Regions from separate parts of the Brachybacterium hainanense genome, predicted to be linked through region 2. Evidence: riboswitches for the same ligand, from Rfam matches in the RefSeq annotation. Region 2 holds a riboswitch; the other holds the start of a gene.
What was found. Region 2 has a riboswitch for thiamine pyrophosphate ahead of thiO (glycine oxidase ThiO). Riboswitches for the same ligand answer to the same signal wherever they lie in the genome.
Positions count from the first base shown of each region.

Region 1 (7,687 bases), on a different contig from region 2:
CCGTGGAGGGCCGTGGCGATCTGGACGATCTGCTGCGAGGCGAATGTCGCGAGGGAGTCGTTCTCTCCGGTCGAGACTGCGGTCAGGAAGCCCATCTCGTACTCCTTCATCGGTGTGGTCCTGCGGATGCCACCGATCCTGCCGGAGGATGCGGACAGGATCTGTCCGCTGACTCCGGCACACTGGTCCCATGAGCGACGTGACGAGGCGTGCCCTCCGGCTCCTGTCCCTGCTGCAGTCCCGCAGCGTGTGGACCGGGCCGGAGCTGGCCGACGAGCTGGGAGTGACCACGAGGTCGGTGCGGCGCGACATCGACCGCCTGCGGGAGCTGGGATACCCCGTGCTGGCGTCGAACGGGCACGGCGGCGGCTACCAGCTGGGGGCCGGCAAGGCACTGCCACCGCTCGTGCTCGAGGGGCAGGAGGCCGTCGCCGTCGCCGTGGGACTTCGCCTCGCGGCCGGCTCCGGCATCGACGGGCTCGAGGAGCAGGCGCTGCGGGCGCTCACCGCGATCGACCGGATCCTGCCGCCCACGGTGCGCACCGAGGTCGCGGCCGTCAGCGACGTCCTCGACGTGCTCGACTCGGGTCCCGGCGGGGTCACCTCGCCGACGCTCCTCACCCTCGCCCGCGCCGCCCGCGAGAACCTCGAGGCGCGCATCGACTACGAACGGCGCGACGGCGAGCGCATGACCCGGCGCGTCGAGCCGTACCGGGTGCTGTCCGTGTCGCACCGCTGGTACCTCTTCGCCTGGGACCTCGACCGCGAGGACTGGCGCACCTTCCGCCTGGACCGGATGCATGCGGCGCGCACCACGACGTTCCGCTTCCCACGACGCCCTACCCCCGACATCGCGGCCCACGTGCGGGAGTCCCTCTCCCTCGGCGCCTACCAGACGCAGGCGCGAGTCCGGGTGCTGCGCCCGGCGGAGGAGGTCGCCCCGCACATCCCGGCGATGGTCGGCACGGTCGCGGCCGACGACCCCGATTCCTGCATCCTGCGGATCGGCGCCTGGGATCTGCGCTGGGTCGCCGCACATCTCGCATACCTCGACCTCCCGGTCGAGGTCCTCGATCCGCCCGAGCTCGCCGCGGAGATCGAGAACATCGCGCAGTGGGCAGGACGCGGAGGCAGGGGCCGGTAGCGCGGTCCGGGGTCAGGTGCTCCCCCGGCCCAGCGCGGCACCCAGGAACCCGCGGGCGAGGGCGATGACCTCCTCGGGCCGGTCGTAGGTGACGATATGACCGGCGTCGGGGATCGTGACCAGCCGCGAGCCGGGGACGACGGCGGCCGCCTCCCGCATGACGGCGTCGGCCACCAGCGGATCGTCCCCGCCCCGCACCCACAGCGTGGGCACGGAGAGCCTCGGCAGCAGGGGAAGCAGGTTCAGCCGCATCCGTCGCGGACCGTACGCCTCGACCTGCCAGTCGTCCAGGGCCCGTTCGCCGTGCACGTGCTTCGCGCGCGCCTCCTGCGCCGCGAGCCCGAGGATCTGCTCCAGATCAGGAGTCCGCTCCCCCGCGCTCAGGCTCCCGATCATCGACCGGCGCACCACCCCCGGGAAGCGGGCCAGGATCCAGCTGCAGGCGCGCAGCAGCCCGGGCGTGCGCAGCATCATCCAGGTCGTCAGCTGCGCCGGGCGCCGCTCCTCGATCCCGCCGGGGGCGATCGCGAGCAGCGCGCTCACCCGGTCGGGACGGCGCAGCGCGAAGCTCGTCGCGAGCCCTGCTCCCATCGACAGCCCCAGCAGGCCCACCCGCGGCAGGCCCAGCACGTCCAGGAGCTGCTCGAGGAGCCGGCCCAGACGCTCGTCGTCCAGGACGCCCTTCCAGGGCCTGCTCCCACCATGGCGGGGCAGGTCGATGACGTGCACGTCATACGCCTCGGCGAGCGCCGGCGCGACCCGACGCCACACGCCCTGCCCCGTGTCGAGCATCGCCCCGTGCAGGAGCAGCAGGGGCGGGGCGCCCACGGGACCGCCGCGGAACAGCCGCACCGGGCCTCCCCCCACGTGCAGAACGACCGGGGCGTCGAAGAATCCGGACATCGGGCGTCCTCCAGGGTCGGGGCGGGGCGTCCTGCCGTCCTCGCAGGCTACGCGGCAGACGCGGAGGTGTCGACACCCCGCCGGCACGGGGCCCCGGAGGCGCCTTCGCGGAGCCGCGGGCGTCAGGGCAGCGGACCGCAGCTCTGCCGCAGCAGCACGTCCACGGGCAGGCGAAGCTCGCAGGCATCGGCCCCCGGGTCTGCGAGGCGGCGCAGCAGCAGCTCGATCGCCCGGATCCCCAGATCGACCATCGGCTGACGCACCGTCGTGAGCGTCGGCGTGGCGTACCGCGACTCGTCGATGCCGTCGAAACCGGTCACCACGCAGGTGCCCGGCACCTCCACGCCGCTCTCGCGCAGCGCCGCAAGCGCTCCCAGCGCACTCTGGTCGTTCGCCGCGACGACCGCCGCCGGCACCTCGCGGGCAAGATGCGCGGCCATCACGTCATGGCCCGCACGCCAGGTGAAGTCCCCCAGCAGCGCGCTCCACACGACATCCCTGTCCGCGACCGCGTCCCGGAACCCGGCCTCGCGGGCGGCCGCGTCAGGAGAGTCCGGCGGCCCGGCCAGGTACAGCACGGGCCCGCGAGGCTTGACCGCGAGGACGTGGCGCACGAGCGCGGCCATGCCGCCGCGGTTGTCCGCGCGCACCGCATCGGACCCCGCCCCCGCCTCCCCGGCGATCGTGACCAGGGGGGTCCGCCCTGCGCTGCGCAGGAGCAGGTCCTCCGGCACGGTGCGCGCCACCGCCGCGAGGCCGTCGACCCGGCCGGCCAGATCATGCACGACCACGTCCCGGCTCACGCTCGTGCCCGCCGCGACCAGCAGCGCGTAGCCGGCCTTCCAGGCCGCGGCCTCGGCGCCGCGCACCAGCTGCTCGAAGTACCGGTTGCGGTAGGGATCCGCCTGCCGTCCGTCGCGGTCGTCGAGGAAGGCGACCGTGCCGCCCTCCTCGCCGACCGGTTCGCGCAGGCTGGTCGTGGGGATGTCGTGGCCCGGGATCAGCAGTCCCAGCACGCCCGTCCGGCGGCCCGCGAGGCCGCGCGCGCTCGCGTTGGGGACGTAGCCCAGCTCTTCGACCGAGGCGAGGACCCGGCGCCGCGTCGTCTCGCTCACCTTGTCGGGGTGCCGCAGCACACGGGAGACCGTGGCGATCGACACCTCGGCGTGACGCGCGACGTCGTAGACGGTCGGGGACCTGTCATCGAGCACGGCGAGCCTGGCCTTTCACGGGACACCGGTCGGAGCCGGCCACGGAGGGGACCGTCGCACAGTACCCGACCGCGGCCCGCGCCCGAGGGCGGCCTCAGAAGTGATACGGCCCGAACCGCATCCAGGCGACGAACACGGACAGGACCCCCAGCACGATCGAAGGCAGGGCGGCGCCGATGCCGTCGTCCTCACGACGCAGATGCACGAGAGCCGCGAACACCATCGTCACGCCGAGGCCCGCCGCCGCGAAGGCGCTCAGCCAGGGCGCGATGCCCAGCGCCGCCGGAACGATCAGACCGATCGCCCCGAGCACCTCGAGCGCCCCGATGCCGCGCACCGTCGGATGTGGGAAGTCTTCCACCCAGGGCGTCCGCTCGATCAGACGCTCCCGGGAGTGGACCAGCTTCGTCACCCCCGAGAACGCGAAGACCAGCGCGAGAAGTCCGGCCAGGGTCCACAGCAGGATCTCCATACGACCATCTCCTTCGACGATCCGACGCGGGCGCGCGCCGGTCCTCCCCAGTATCGCCCCCCTCTGCGCCGCTGTCATCGGGACCGCTCCCAGCGGGGGTCGAGCCGGCGGACAGCTCCCGCGGAGGCGTGACCGGGAGGATCACCCTGACCCATCGACGATCGGAAGGACCGTCATGAGCACCCTGAACAGGCTCGTCGGCATGGCGAAGAAGGCCCTCGGCTCCGCGCACGGCGCCTCCTCCCACGGCACCTCCTCCGGGACCGGGGACTGGCGCACGATGGTGCGCTCCGCGGCCGATGCGATCACCGGCGACGGAGGCGGGAGCGGGAGCACGCATCCGGGAGGCCCGACGCGGAGCGCGCCGGCCGCACGGACCTCCTCGACCCGCGGCGGGGCGACCCTGTCCGGCGAGGACCAGCGGGCGATCGCCCGCTACGACTACCTCGTGCGCACCGCGGATCCGCAGCAGCTCGAGCAGGTCCATCGCGAGGCCTTCGACCGCCTGACCCCGCAGCAGCGGGCCCAGGTGCAGGCGCGGATGCGGGAGGAGCTCCCGCCCGCCGAGCAGCCCCGCTCCGATGCGAGCGCGGACCTCGCCCGCAGCGCGACCCGCCTGGGCGCGATGGATCCGCGCCGGCTCACGGGGCTGCTGTCCCGTGCAGGCCGCTCGGGCACGGGCCGCTCGGGGGCGGGGCGCGCGGCGGCGATCGGCATGGCGGGCGCGGCCGGCGGGATGCTGGCCGCGGTCGCGGGCAGCGCCGTCCTCACGAGCATCGGCGGCTCGCTGCTCGCCTCTGCGATCGGGGAGGGGATCGACGTCGATGCGCTCATGCCGGACCTGCAGCTGGACCTCGGCGAGCTGGGCGCTCTCGGCGATCTGAGCGCGAACGACCTGGCCGACGGGGTGTCGGGGCTCGGGGACGTGAGCCTGAACGACGCTCTGGGCACCGACCTCGGCGAGATCGACCTGGGCGACCTGGGCGGCTTCCTCGGCCGCTGAGGGACCTCCCGCCTCCCGCAGGTGGGCTAGGGTTCATCCGTGACACGGGGTGCCGCGGCATGCGGCTGAGATGACACCCGTCGAACCTGATCCAGTTCATGCTGGCGGAGGGAATGTCGCAGCGGCCGCGTGCCGCCATGCCCTCGCGCCACCCGTCGAGAGGCACCCGATGCGCACCGTCCCCCTGTCCGAGCAGATCGTCGTCGTCACCGGCGGCGCCCGCGGTCTGGGCCGCGCGATCACCGAGGCGTTCCACCGCGAGGGCGCCCGCGTCGTCATCGACCATCACCGCAGCACCGAGGCCGCCCGCGCCCTCGCCGAGCACCTGGGCGAGCGGGCCCTCGCCGTGCAGGCCGACGTCCGCGACCGCACCGCTCTCGACGCGCTCATGGCGCGCGCGCAGGAGCACTTCGGAGCACCCGTGACGACGGTCGTCTCCAACGCGCTCCCGGACTTCTCCTTCGACGGGGACGCCCGGGCGAAAGCTCCGGACATCGGCTACGAGGCCTTCGCCGCCCAGTTCGCGGGCACCGTGCAGGGCACCGTGAACCTCGTACAGGCGGCCCTGCCCCATTTCGCGGCCGCGGGCGGCGGGCAGGTCCTCACCATCGGCACGAACCTGTTCCAGAACCCCGTGGTCCCCTACCACGACTACACCGCCGCGAAGGCCGCTCTTCTGTCGCTGACCAGGACGTTCTCTACAGATCTGGGGCCGATGGGCGTGCGGGTGAACATGCTCAGCGGCGGGCTGCTGCGCACCACGGACGCGAGCTCCGCCACCCCGGAAGCGGTGTTCGACGCGATCGCCGCGGGCACACCGCTGGGGACGGTGACCACTCCGGAGGAGTTCGCCGACGCGGTGCTCCTGCTCGCCTCGCCGTGGGCGCGGGCGATCACGGGGCAGAACCTGGTCGTCGACGGCGGGCTGGTGAAGGGGTGATGGCCGCAGAGGGTGATCCGTCCGTGGCTCCCCGCACCGTCACCGCATCGTGATGTCGATCACCATCCGGGAAAGTAGGCTGGTGAGACGCCGCGCAGCTGCTCGGCCGGGGGCGACACACGACGGGATCTGACCATGACGTCTGCGACACGCACTCGACGACCACGGCTCGCCCTCATCACGGTCTGGGGAGCACTTGCCGTGCTCGTCGCCTGCGGCGGCCAGGAGCTGGAGCCGGCCGCTGACATCACCCTCGTCACCTCTCAGCCGCGCGGGCCGGAGGACCTGCACATGGATGCGCTCTGGAGCGGGGTGGTGAGCGAGAACTCAGGTTGCGTGGTCGTCACGGGTGGCGGTGACGTCGCCATTCTCGTCGCCCCCGACGGCTCCGAGGTCGGCAGGGACGAGGACGGGACGCTGTTCCTCGTGGTCGCTGGCGAGGCGTATCCCTTCGACGAGAAGTACGGAGGCGGCGGATTCCATCTATCGGATCTGCCCGCGAACCCCGACGCCCTCCCCGGCGCGAAAGAATGCGTCAGCGCCACGGGGGCGACGGAGCTGACGGTGATCTACGACATCGAACCGGCGTAGCGCGCCACCGGCGCGGGAACATCACGCTCCGGGAGAGGGTGACGAGCCGAGCGCGGCGTCGAGAACAGAGACATATGCGGGGTGCGCCAGCGGAACCGATGGCAGCTCTGCGGCGGTGAACCATCGCAGCCGCAGATGCTCATGAGGCGCACGGTTGCTGATCTCGCCGTGCCACCGCCGGATGCGCCACAGCGACAGGTCGATGCCCAGACCGTCGTCGATCTGGCGCTGCCACGGCTCCTCGAGCACGACATCGACGCCCAGCTCCTCCCGGAGCTCCCGGCGCAGCGCCGCTCGTGGCGACTCGCCCGGCCGGCGAGGGGAACCGTTCCAGAACCGTCCGACCGGAGGTGTCGGTCAGCGTCCACAGCACCTCGCGCACGAGGAACGGCACGTCGAGGCCGCCGCCGCGAAGGTGCTCCCAGCACTCCGGCAGGGAACTCGAGGTGTGCGGGTGGGCGATGGTGGAGTGGAACGGGTATCCGCTGAACCGCTGGGGAGGCAGGAGGATCCGGTCCCTCAGGGTCTCCAGGCCTCCGGTGCGGTCCTCGACCATGGCGAACACCCCGCCGTGACCATCGTCCTCGCAGGCGAAGACGCCGAGCCGGATGGGGAACGCCGACATCTGGTCCGCCTCGCGCGCCACGCGCTCCACCATCCTCGAAGCATATGGACCGCTCTCACCTCGTACGCCGGGCGGGGGCGTAGTGGTCAGGCGCGGTCTCCAGGACGCCCTCGCCGTGGGCGGCGGTGTGCAGGCCGGTGCGCAGCGCGTCGACCTCGGCGGCGGGCACGGTCCCGAGGATCGTGGCGATGCCTCCGGCGGTGCGCGAGGTCTCGGGGACGGCGCCGTGCCGGCCCAGGAGACCGAAGACGCCGGAGAGCGTCGTGTCCGGGGTCTCGAGCTCGAAGCGGTCCACGGGTTCGCACACGATCGTGCCCGCCCGCCGGATCGCCGCGCGGACGACGAGCTCGACGGTGCGCCGGACCTCGACCGCCCGCGGTCCGGCCGGCGGGTAGCCGCTCTCCTGGACCGTGACGCGCAGGTCGGTCACCGGCCAGCCGTGGAGGCCCTCCGTGAGCGGCGCCGCGAGATAGCCCAGGAGGGCCGACCGGTAGCCCTGGGGCGTGCCGTACACGTGCATCGGCAGCGTGAGCAGGGGCGCGGAGACCACCAGGTCGACCCCGCTGCCCGGGGCGGTCGGCTCGACGAGGACGCCCAGGCTGTAGCCCAGCAGGTGCCCGGGATCGCCCATGCGGGCCGCGGCCTCGGCAGCGCGGGCGGGACGTTCCACGCAGACGACTCCCGCGCTGTGGACCTCGACCTCGATGCCGTACTCGGAGGCGAGCGTGTCCACCAGGACCTCCTGCTGCACCACGCCGTAGAGCCGCACGCGCGTCGCCCCGCGATCGGGGCGGACCG
Region 1 covers NZ_JBHLSV010000017.1:70,797-78,483, reverse strand. The annotation lists gene ACFFF6_RS13715 (mycothiol transferase) at 1-110, opposite strand, end outside; gene ACFFF6_RS13710 (helix-turn-helix transcriptional regulator) at 191-1,144, shown strand; gene ACFFF6_RS13705 (alpha/beta fold hydrolase) at 1,157-2,047, opposite strand; gene ACFFF6_RS13700 (LacI family DNA-binding transcriptional regulator) at 2,170-3,258, opposite strand; gene ACFFF6_RS13695 (DoxX family protein) at 3,353-3,730, opposite strand; gene ACFFF6_RS13690 (cation-transporting ATPase) at 3,906-4,733, shown strand; TPP riboswitch at 4,769-4,864, shown strand; gene ACFFF6_RS13685 (3-oxoacyl-ACP reductase) at 4,903-5,673, shown strand; gene ACFFF6_RS13680 (hypothetical protein) at 5,809-6,264, shown strand; partial or broken gene ACFFF6_RS13675 (NUDIX domain-containing protein) at 6,286-6,567, opposite strand; gene ACFFF6_RS13670 (GTP-binding protein) at 6,945-7,687, opposite strand, start outside.
Region 1: another riboswitch for thiamine pyrophosphate. It lies ahead of ACFFF6_RS13685 (3-oxoacyl-ACP reductase); the one in region 2 lies ahead of thiO (glycine oxidase ThiO).

Region 2 (7,687 bases):
CTCCAAGATCGTCGACCCCAGCGTCGTCGACGTCGCCTCCGGGGCGCAGGTCCGCACCGAGGGGGAGCGGCTCGTGGTCCAGCGCCACTTCGAGCCCGCCCGCGAGGTCCCGATCATCCAGGGCACGGGCGGCCACGGCGGCGGCGACGCCCTCATGCTCTCCGAGGTCTTCCGCGGTCCGCAGGAAGACCCTCTGGGCCGTGCCGCGGACTGGACCGACGGCCTGCGCGCCATCTCCGTGGGGATCTGCGGCAACGAGTCGATCGCGACGGGCATGCCCGTGGACGTCGAGGACTTCCTCGGCATCGACCTGCGCGCCGCGGCGGAGCAGGCATGAGCCCCGAGAACCCGGCCCCGGTCCGCCTCGCCCTCGTCGGCACGCGCGGCTTCGGCCGCGTCCACGTCCAGAACCTGCGGCCGCTGATCGCCGAGGGCCGGGCAGAGCTCGTCGGCGTCGTCGACGTCGCCGAGCCCGAGGCCGATATCACCGCCCCCTGGTTCCTGACGCTCGCGGAGCTGCTGGCGGGCCTCCCGGAGGAGAGGAAGCCCGAGGTCGTCATCATCGCGACCCCCATCACCACGCATACGGCGATGGCGCTCGAGGCCCTCGCGGCCGGCTGCCATGTCGCCCTCGAGAAGCCGCCCGTGCGCTCGCTCGCCGAGCACTGGCGGCTGCTGCGCGCCGCCCGCGAGGCGGGAAGGGCCGTGCAGGTCGGCTTCCAGGCGCGGGGCGGCGGCGGGATCGACCGACTGCGCGGCATCGTCCGCGACGGGGAGCTGGGCGAGGTCCTGCGGGTCACCGCCCACGGCGCCTGGCAGCGCGACCGGGCCTACTACGCGCGCAGCCGCTGGGCCGGGCTGCGGCGCCTGGGCGGGGAGCGCGTCGCCGACGGGGTGGCCACCAACCCCCTCGCCCATGCCGTGCACGCCGCCCTGACCGTCGCCGGGATCGACCGGGCGGACCAGATCGCCTCCGTCACCGCGGAGATGCGCCGCGCCCACGACATCGAGGCCGACGACACCACCTACCTCGGCATCGTCCCCGTGGAGCCCGGCGTCCCGCCCGTGCACTGCGCCCTCGTCACGACCGCGCCCGTGCAGGAGGAGGCCTGGATCGAGGTCGTCGCCACCCGCGGTCGCGCCCGCCTGTACTACACCGCGGATCGTGCCGAGATCACCCCTGTCCCGCTGGTGCCCGAGCAGATCGTCCCCGCGGGTGTGGACCCGGGCGATATCCGGGCCGTCGCCCGCCGCGAGGAGTACGGGCGCGCCTCCCTCGTGGAGAACCTGCTGCGCCACGCCCGCGATGCCTCCGTGCCGCTGATCTGCCCGCTCGAGTCCACGAGCGCCTTCACCGCGGTGCTGGACGCGACCCAGTCCCTGCCGGACCCCGCACCCATCGGCGCCGAGCACGTCACCTGGGTGGGGGAGGGCGCGGCCGCCCATCCGGTCGTCGAGGACATCGAGACCTGGATGCACGCGGCCCTCGAAGCCGGCGCTCCCTTCGCGGAGGTCGGCGCCCCCTGGGGCGATGCCGCGGCCGTGCGCACCTGGTCGCCCCCTCCGGCGGACGCGACCGGCCCTGGCGCCTCCGGCACGGGAGACGCGGCATGAGCGCCGCCACCGCCGCCTGGGCCCCGCAGCTCGCCGCCCGCGCCCACCTGCTCGAGGGTCTGGTCCCCGGCGGTGCGATGACCGAGGAGGCCGAGGCCGCCTGGCGCGCCCCCTTCGGCGAGCCCGAGACCTGGGAGCTGGAGATCAGCGACCGGGATCTGCCCGGGCCGCACGGCCGCATCCCCGTGCGCATCTACGTCCCGGCCGCGCCCTCCTCCGCCCCGCGGCCCGCGCTGGTATGGATCCATGGGGGCTCGTTCCAGCATGGCGACCTGGACATGCCCGAGGCGCACGAGGTGTCCCGCGGCGTCGCCGGCCGGGCCGATGCGGTGGTGATCTCCGTCTTCTATCGGCTGGTGGACGAGCCCTCCGGGACCCCGGCCGCGAACCCTGACGGGGAGACGGGCCTGCACGCCCCGATCCCGCTGGACGACGTGCACGCCGCGTACACGTGGGTGCGCGAGCATGCCGCGGAGCTGGGCGTCGACCCGGCGCGGGTGGCGATCGGCGGGGCCAGCGCCGGCGGGGATCTCGCGGCCTGCGCGAGCATCCGCCTCGCCGACGAGGGCGCCGCCCCGTGGCAGTCCTTCCTCATGTACCCGGTCGCGCACATCGAGATGCCGGAGGCGACCGCGGAGGAGGCCGCAGCCCTCGCGGCCTGCGCACCGCTGGGCGGCTTCCCCTTCGAGGCCGTCGCCCGCATGGGGGAGGCCTACAACGGACGTCCCCGCGCCGAGGCGACCGGCTACGAGTTCCCGGCCCTGGCCGCTCGGCACGACCACCTGCCTCCGACGCTCGTGGACGTGGCCGAGTTCGACGGGCTCCGCCCCAGCGGCCGCGCCTACGCCGAGCAGCTGGAGGTCGCGGGTGTCGATGTCGAGCTGGTGCTCAGCCGCGGAGTGCCCCACGGCCATCTCAACAAGGTGGGCCTCGCCGAGGCGCACGCGAGCATGGACCGCATGGCCCGTCGTCTCCGCGAGCGCTGACCGGCGCGCCGCCGTTCCCGCCCCACCGGCGACCGCCCCTCGCTCCTGCGGCACACATCGAGTATGGTGTGAACATGTTCGATGAACATGTTCAGTACAGGTGGCTCTGCGGGGCCCTCCGATGAGCCGCGCTCGGCAGCGGGAGGAGACCCGTGCCCGGATCCTCGAGGCCGCGCGGCGTCGCTTCCTCGGGGACGGCTTCGAGGCGACGACGGTCCGGGCGATCGCTGCGGATGTCGGGATGAGCGTCGGCTCCGTCATGGCCGTCGGCGACAAGCGCGCCCTGCTCGTGGCGGTGCTCGACGCCGAGATCCAGCAGATCCAGGACGCCCGCGCCGGCCGGCCCCTTCCCACCGGGCCCGTCCTCGAGCAGATCCTGCACCTGCTCGCACCGTTCCTCGAGCTCTTCTCCGCGCACGCTCCTCTCGCGCGGGAGTACGGCGCCGTACTCATGGGGGCCGCGCATCGCTCGGACGTGTTCGGGGCTCTGGGCGAGGCACTGCGCCGGGAGCTGGGGGAGGTCCTCCGCGCGGGCGATGACGGCTCCGCCGCGGCCCCGGCCGCGGTCGAGGATCTCGCCGACGCCGTGTACTTCACCTACCTCGGGGTCCTCTTCGCCGGGGCCGCCCGCGGCGGCGATCCCGGCCCGGGCATGGAGGCGGACCTGCGGCGCGTCCTCCCACCGCTCCTCGCCCCGACCCTCTCCGCGGTCGACGATCAGGCCCCCGTCGGGAAGGATCGGCGATGACCCTCCTCCCGGATCCGTGGTGGCTGAGCGCGCTGCTGGCCGCCGTCCTGCTCGGCGACGCACTCCTCTCCCTCCGCCCGCCGCAGTTCATCCGGCGCTGCCTCGACGGCGTCGGCCTCCCGCGGGACTGGTGGTGGATCCTCGTGGTCATCAAGCTCGCGGCCGTCGTGGGCCTCGTCGCCGGACTGTGGGTCCCCGGCATCGCCCTCGCCACCACGTGTGCCGTGATCTGCTACTTCCTCGCCGCGGTCGCCGCGCACGTCCGGGCGCGCTTCCTGGGCCGCGAGCTGTGGATCAACTGTCTGGGGATGCTCGCCCTCGCCGTCGGCGTGCTCGTGCTCGGGCACCTCGTCTGAGAGCGCCGGCCGGGCGCGGCCCGTGCTCCTCCGGCTGCGCGATCACGAGGACTCGCGCGGGACGGCGATCCGGTCGAGATCGGCATCGGAGAGCACGCGGACCTCGACGGTCCGCCGGCCCGACGCCGTGGCCTTCAGCAGCCGGTGCACGCCGTCGAGGATCGTCAGCCGGCCGCCCTGGCCGATCCGGCAGTCGAGCGGGATGTCGAGGTCAGCGTCCAGGGTGCGCCGCCACTGGTCCGCATACCGCGCCGGGTCTCGCATAACCTGCATCGGTGACACCTGGAACGGGGCCCCGTCCGCTGCCCAGAACGGCAGGGGGAGGTGCCAGGCGAGCTCCTCGGTCGCGACCTCCCGTGCCGGCAGGTCGAGCGCATGCAGGCGTGCGAGGTCCCAGCGGAAGTCGAGGATCACCCCCCGCAGCTCCCGCGGCACCTGCGCGAGCAGCGGGAACGGGACGCGATCCGCGGGGCCCATTCTCAGGCGGCGGTGACGGCCGCGCGCAGGGCGCGGGCGGCGGCCTCCGGATCCCGGGCCTCCGTCAGCGCGCGCACGACGACGATGCGATCCGCGCCGACGGCGAGGACCTCCGGCACGCGTTCCAGGTCCACCCCGCCGATCGCGAAGAACGGCTTCCCGGGCCCCGCGTCGATGCCCATCACCGCCCCGACCCGGCGGGCCGAGGACCGCAGCTCCGCGGCCTCGCGAGGCAGCTCCAGGCCGACGGCCGCCCGGCCCGGCTTCGTCGGCGTCTCCCACACCGGACCGGTGCAGAAGTAGTCGATCCCCGGATCGCCGAGCGCCTGCCGGACCTGGTCGCGGGTGCGCGTCGAGCGTCCCAGCAGCATCCCTCGGCCCACGAGGGAGCGGGCATCGGCCGTGGTCAGATCCCCCTGGCCCAGATGCAGCACATCCGCGCCGGCGAGCACGGCGACATCGGCCCGGTCGTTCGCGGCCAGCAGGGCCCCGTGGCGGTCCGCGATCGGACGCAGCGCCCGCAGCGCCTCGACCTCCGCGCGCGCCTCCGCCGCCTTGTCCCTCACCTGCAGGATGTCGACACCCCCGGCGAAGCAGGCCTCGGCGAAGTCGAGCAGTCCGGGAAGGCCGCGGGAGAGGTCCACGCATACGTAGAGACGGGAATCGGCCAGACGCGCGCGGCGCTCGGCGCCTGTTGCATGATCAGCACTCATGCGCCCACCTTCGCACAGGTAGACTGCTGCGCGTTCCGTGGGAGCCCGCATGCGCGGGCTGAGAGGGCGCCGTCCGTGCCGACCACTACGACTGGATGCGGGTCATGCCGCCGTCAGGAGGAATGCACACGTGCACGTCGTCGTCATCGGCGCAGGGATCGTCGGGCTGCTCACCGCGCTCGAGCTGGACCGGCGCGGCCATCGCGTGGAGATCCGCTCCACGGGGGTGGCGGACGGTGCGACCCATGCCGCCGCGGGCATGCTCGCCGCCGCCGCGGAGATGCAGGTGGGGCAGGGGCCGCTGTGGCACATCATGCGTGAGGCGGCCGATGCGCACCGCGAGCTCGCCGCCGCCCTGCCTCAGCTCGCCCCGATCACCGCCCGCGAGGCCGGGTACCGGGATGATCCGACCCTCGTCGTCGCCCGCGACCACGCCGATCTCCGATCCCTCCAGGATCTGCTGCGCCATCAGCGTGCCGTCGGGGCGCAGGTCCAGGAGCTGACGGCGCGGGAGGCCCGCCGTCACGAGGCCGCCCTCGCCCGCCACGTCGCCGGGGCCGTGCGCATCGCCCAGGACCACCAGGTCGACCCGCGGAGGCTGGCCGCCGCCGCCCGTCGGATCCTCGAGGAGCGCGGCGTGCCGGTCCGCATCGGCCGGATCGACACGCTCGCGGGCATCGAAGCAGACCGGATCGTCCTCGCCGCAGGGCTCGGCGTTCCCGGGATCGACGGTCCGCACCGCGGACTCGACCTGCGCCTGCGGCCCGTGCGCGGCGACATCCTGCGCCTGCGCGTCCCGGGGACCCTGCTGATGCCGGGGGAGGAGCACCTCCTGTCCGGCACCGTCCGCGCGATCGTGCGCGGCAGGCCCGTCTACCTCGTGCCGCGCGACGACCGCGGCATCGTCCTCGGCGCGACCAGCCGCGAGGACGCCCTCGAAGGACCCTCGACCGGCGGTGTCCTCCAGCTGCTGCAGGACGCCGCGGAGATCCTTCCCGCCGTCCGGGAGACCGAGCTGGTCGAGATCCTCGCCCGCGACCGGCCCGGCACCCCCGATGACCTGCCGCTGCTGGGACCGGTCCCCGGCGCGGAGAGGATCATCGTCTCCACCGGCTACCACCGCCACGGCATCCTGCTGTCCGCCTGGGCGGCGCGGCGCACCGCCGACCACCTCGAAGGAGCCGCGGACGCCCTGCCCGCCGCCGTCCGCCCCGAGCGCTTCACGAAGGAGCCCGCATGAGCATCCCCCTGACCGTCAACGGCGAGGCCGCCGAGGTCCCACCCGGATCCACCGTCCGCGACCTCGTCGCCGCACGCCTCGGGCACCCGGTGGGGGAGGACGGTCGCAGCCTGGACGGGCGGTCGCTGGGCGTGGCCGTCGCCCTCGACGACGCCGTGATCCCCCGCAGCCTCTGGTCCACCACCCCCCTCGCGGCCGATGCGCGCTGCGAGTTCGTCACCGCCGTCCAGGGAGGATGAGCATGAGCGCCGCCACCACCACCGGCACCGATCCCGCCGCTGCCGTCGGGGCCGCGGATCCGCTGGTCATCGCCGGGACCGAGCTGTCCTCGCGGCTCATCATGGGCACCGGAGGGGCCACCGACCTCGCCGCCCTCGAACGGGCCCTGATCGCCTCACGCACGCATCTGACCACCGTCGCGATGCGCCGGTTCTCCGCGGACTCCGGCACCTCGATCTTCGCCCTGCTGCAGCGGCTGGGCATCACGGCGCTGCCCAACACCGCGGGCTGCTACACGGCTCGCGACGCGGTCCTCACCGCGGAGCTCGCCCGCGAGGCCCTCGAGACCGACTGGGTCAAGCTCGAGGTCATCGCCGATGAGGACACGCTCCTGCCCGATGGCGTCCAGCTGCTCGAGGCGACCGAGGAGCTGGTCCGCCGCGGCTTCACCGTCCTGCCGTACACGACGGACGACCCGGTTCTCGCCCGCCAGCTCGAGGACGCGGGCGCGGCCGCCGTCATGCCGCTGGGATCGCCGATCGGGACGGGGCTGGGGATCCTGAACCCGCACAGCATCGCGCTCATCGCGGAGCGGGCCGGCGTGCCCGTCGTCCTCGACGCCGGGATCGGCACCGCCTCCGATGCGGCGCTCGCGATGGAGCTGGGCTGCTCCGCCGTGCTCGTCGCGAGCGCCGTCACGAGAGCCCAGGACCCGGTGGCGATGGCGCGGGCCATGGACCTCGCGGTCCGGGCCGGTCGTGCCGCCCGCGGCGCAGGCCGCATCCCTCGCCGCCAGCTGGCGCTCGCCTCCTCGTCCTTCGACGGCCTCATCGAGACCGCCGGCACGAGCCGTGAGGCGGAGTCGCTGTGAGCGGCACAGATGCGGCGGGAGCACCCGGTGCGGCGGACCGCCCGACCGGATCTGCCGCGGACGCCCCTGCCCCGGGCGGAGCGCTGCCGCCGCTGGTCGCGCCCGGCCCCGAGCTGACGCCCGAGCAGGTCGCCCGCTACCGCCGCCAGATCACCCTCGCCCAGATCGGCACCCTCGGGCAGCGCCGCCTGCACGCCGCCTCGGTCCTGGTCGTCGGGGCGGGCGGGCTCGGCTCCCCGGCCCTGCAGTACCTCGCCGGAGCCGGGATCGGCACCCTCGGGATCGTCGACGACGACCTGGTGGACGTCACCAACCTGCACCGGCAGGTCGTGCACGGCATGGACGCCCTGGGCCGGCCCAAGGCCGACTCCGCCGCCGCGGCCGTCGCCCGGATCAACCCCGAGGTGCGCGTGCGGATCCACCGCGAACGCATGGGCCCGGACAACGCCGTGGAGCTCCTGGG
Region 2 covers NZ_JBHLSV010000002.1:99,106-106,792, reverse strand. The annotation lists gene ACFFF6_RS01985 (Gfo/Idh/MocA family protein) at 1-337, shown strand, start outside; gene ACFFF6_RS01980 (Gfo/Idh/MocA family protein) at 334-1,614, shown strand; gene ACFFF6_RS01975 (alpha/beta hydrolase) at 1,611-2,600, shown strand; gene ACFFF6_RS01970 (TetR/AcrR family transcriptional regulator) at 2,722-3,348, shown strand; gene ACFFF6_RS01965 (DoxX family protein) at 3,345-3,704, shown strand; gene ACFFF6_RS01960 (hypothetical protein) at 3,747-4,181, opposite strand; gene thiE (thiamine phosphate synthase) at 4,184-4,894, opposite strand; TPP riboswitch at 4,922-5,030, shown strand; gene thiO (glycine oxidase ThiO) at 5,025-6,134, shown strand; gene thiS (sulfur carrier protein ThiS) at 6,131-6,373, shown strand; gene ACFFF6_RS01940 (thiazole synthase) at 6,376-7,224, shown strand; gene ACFFF6_RS01935 (ThiF family adenylyltransferase) at 7,221-7,687, shown strand, end outside.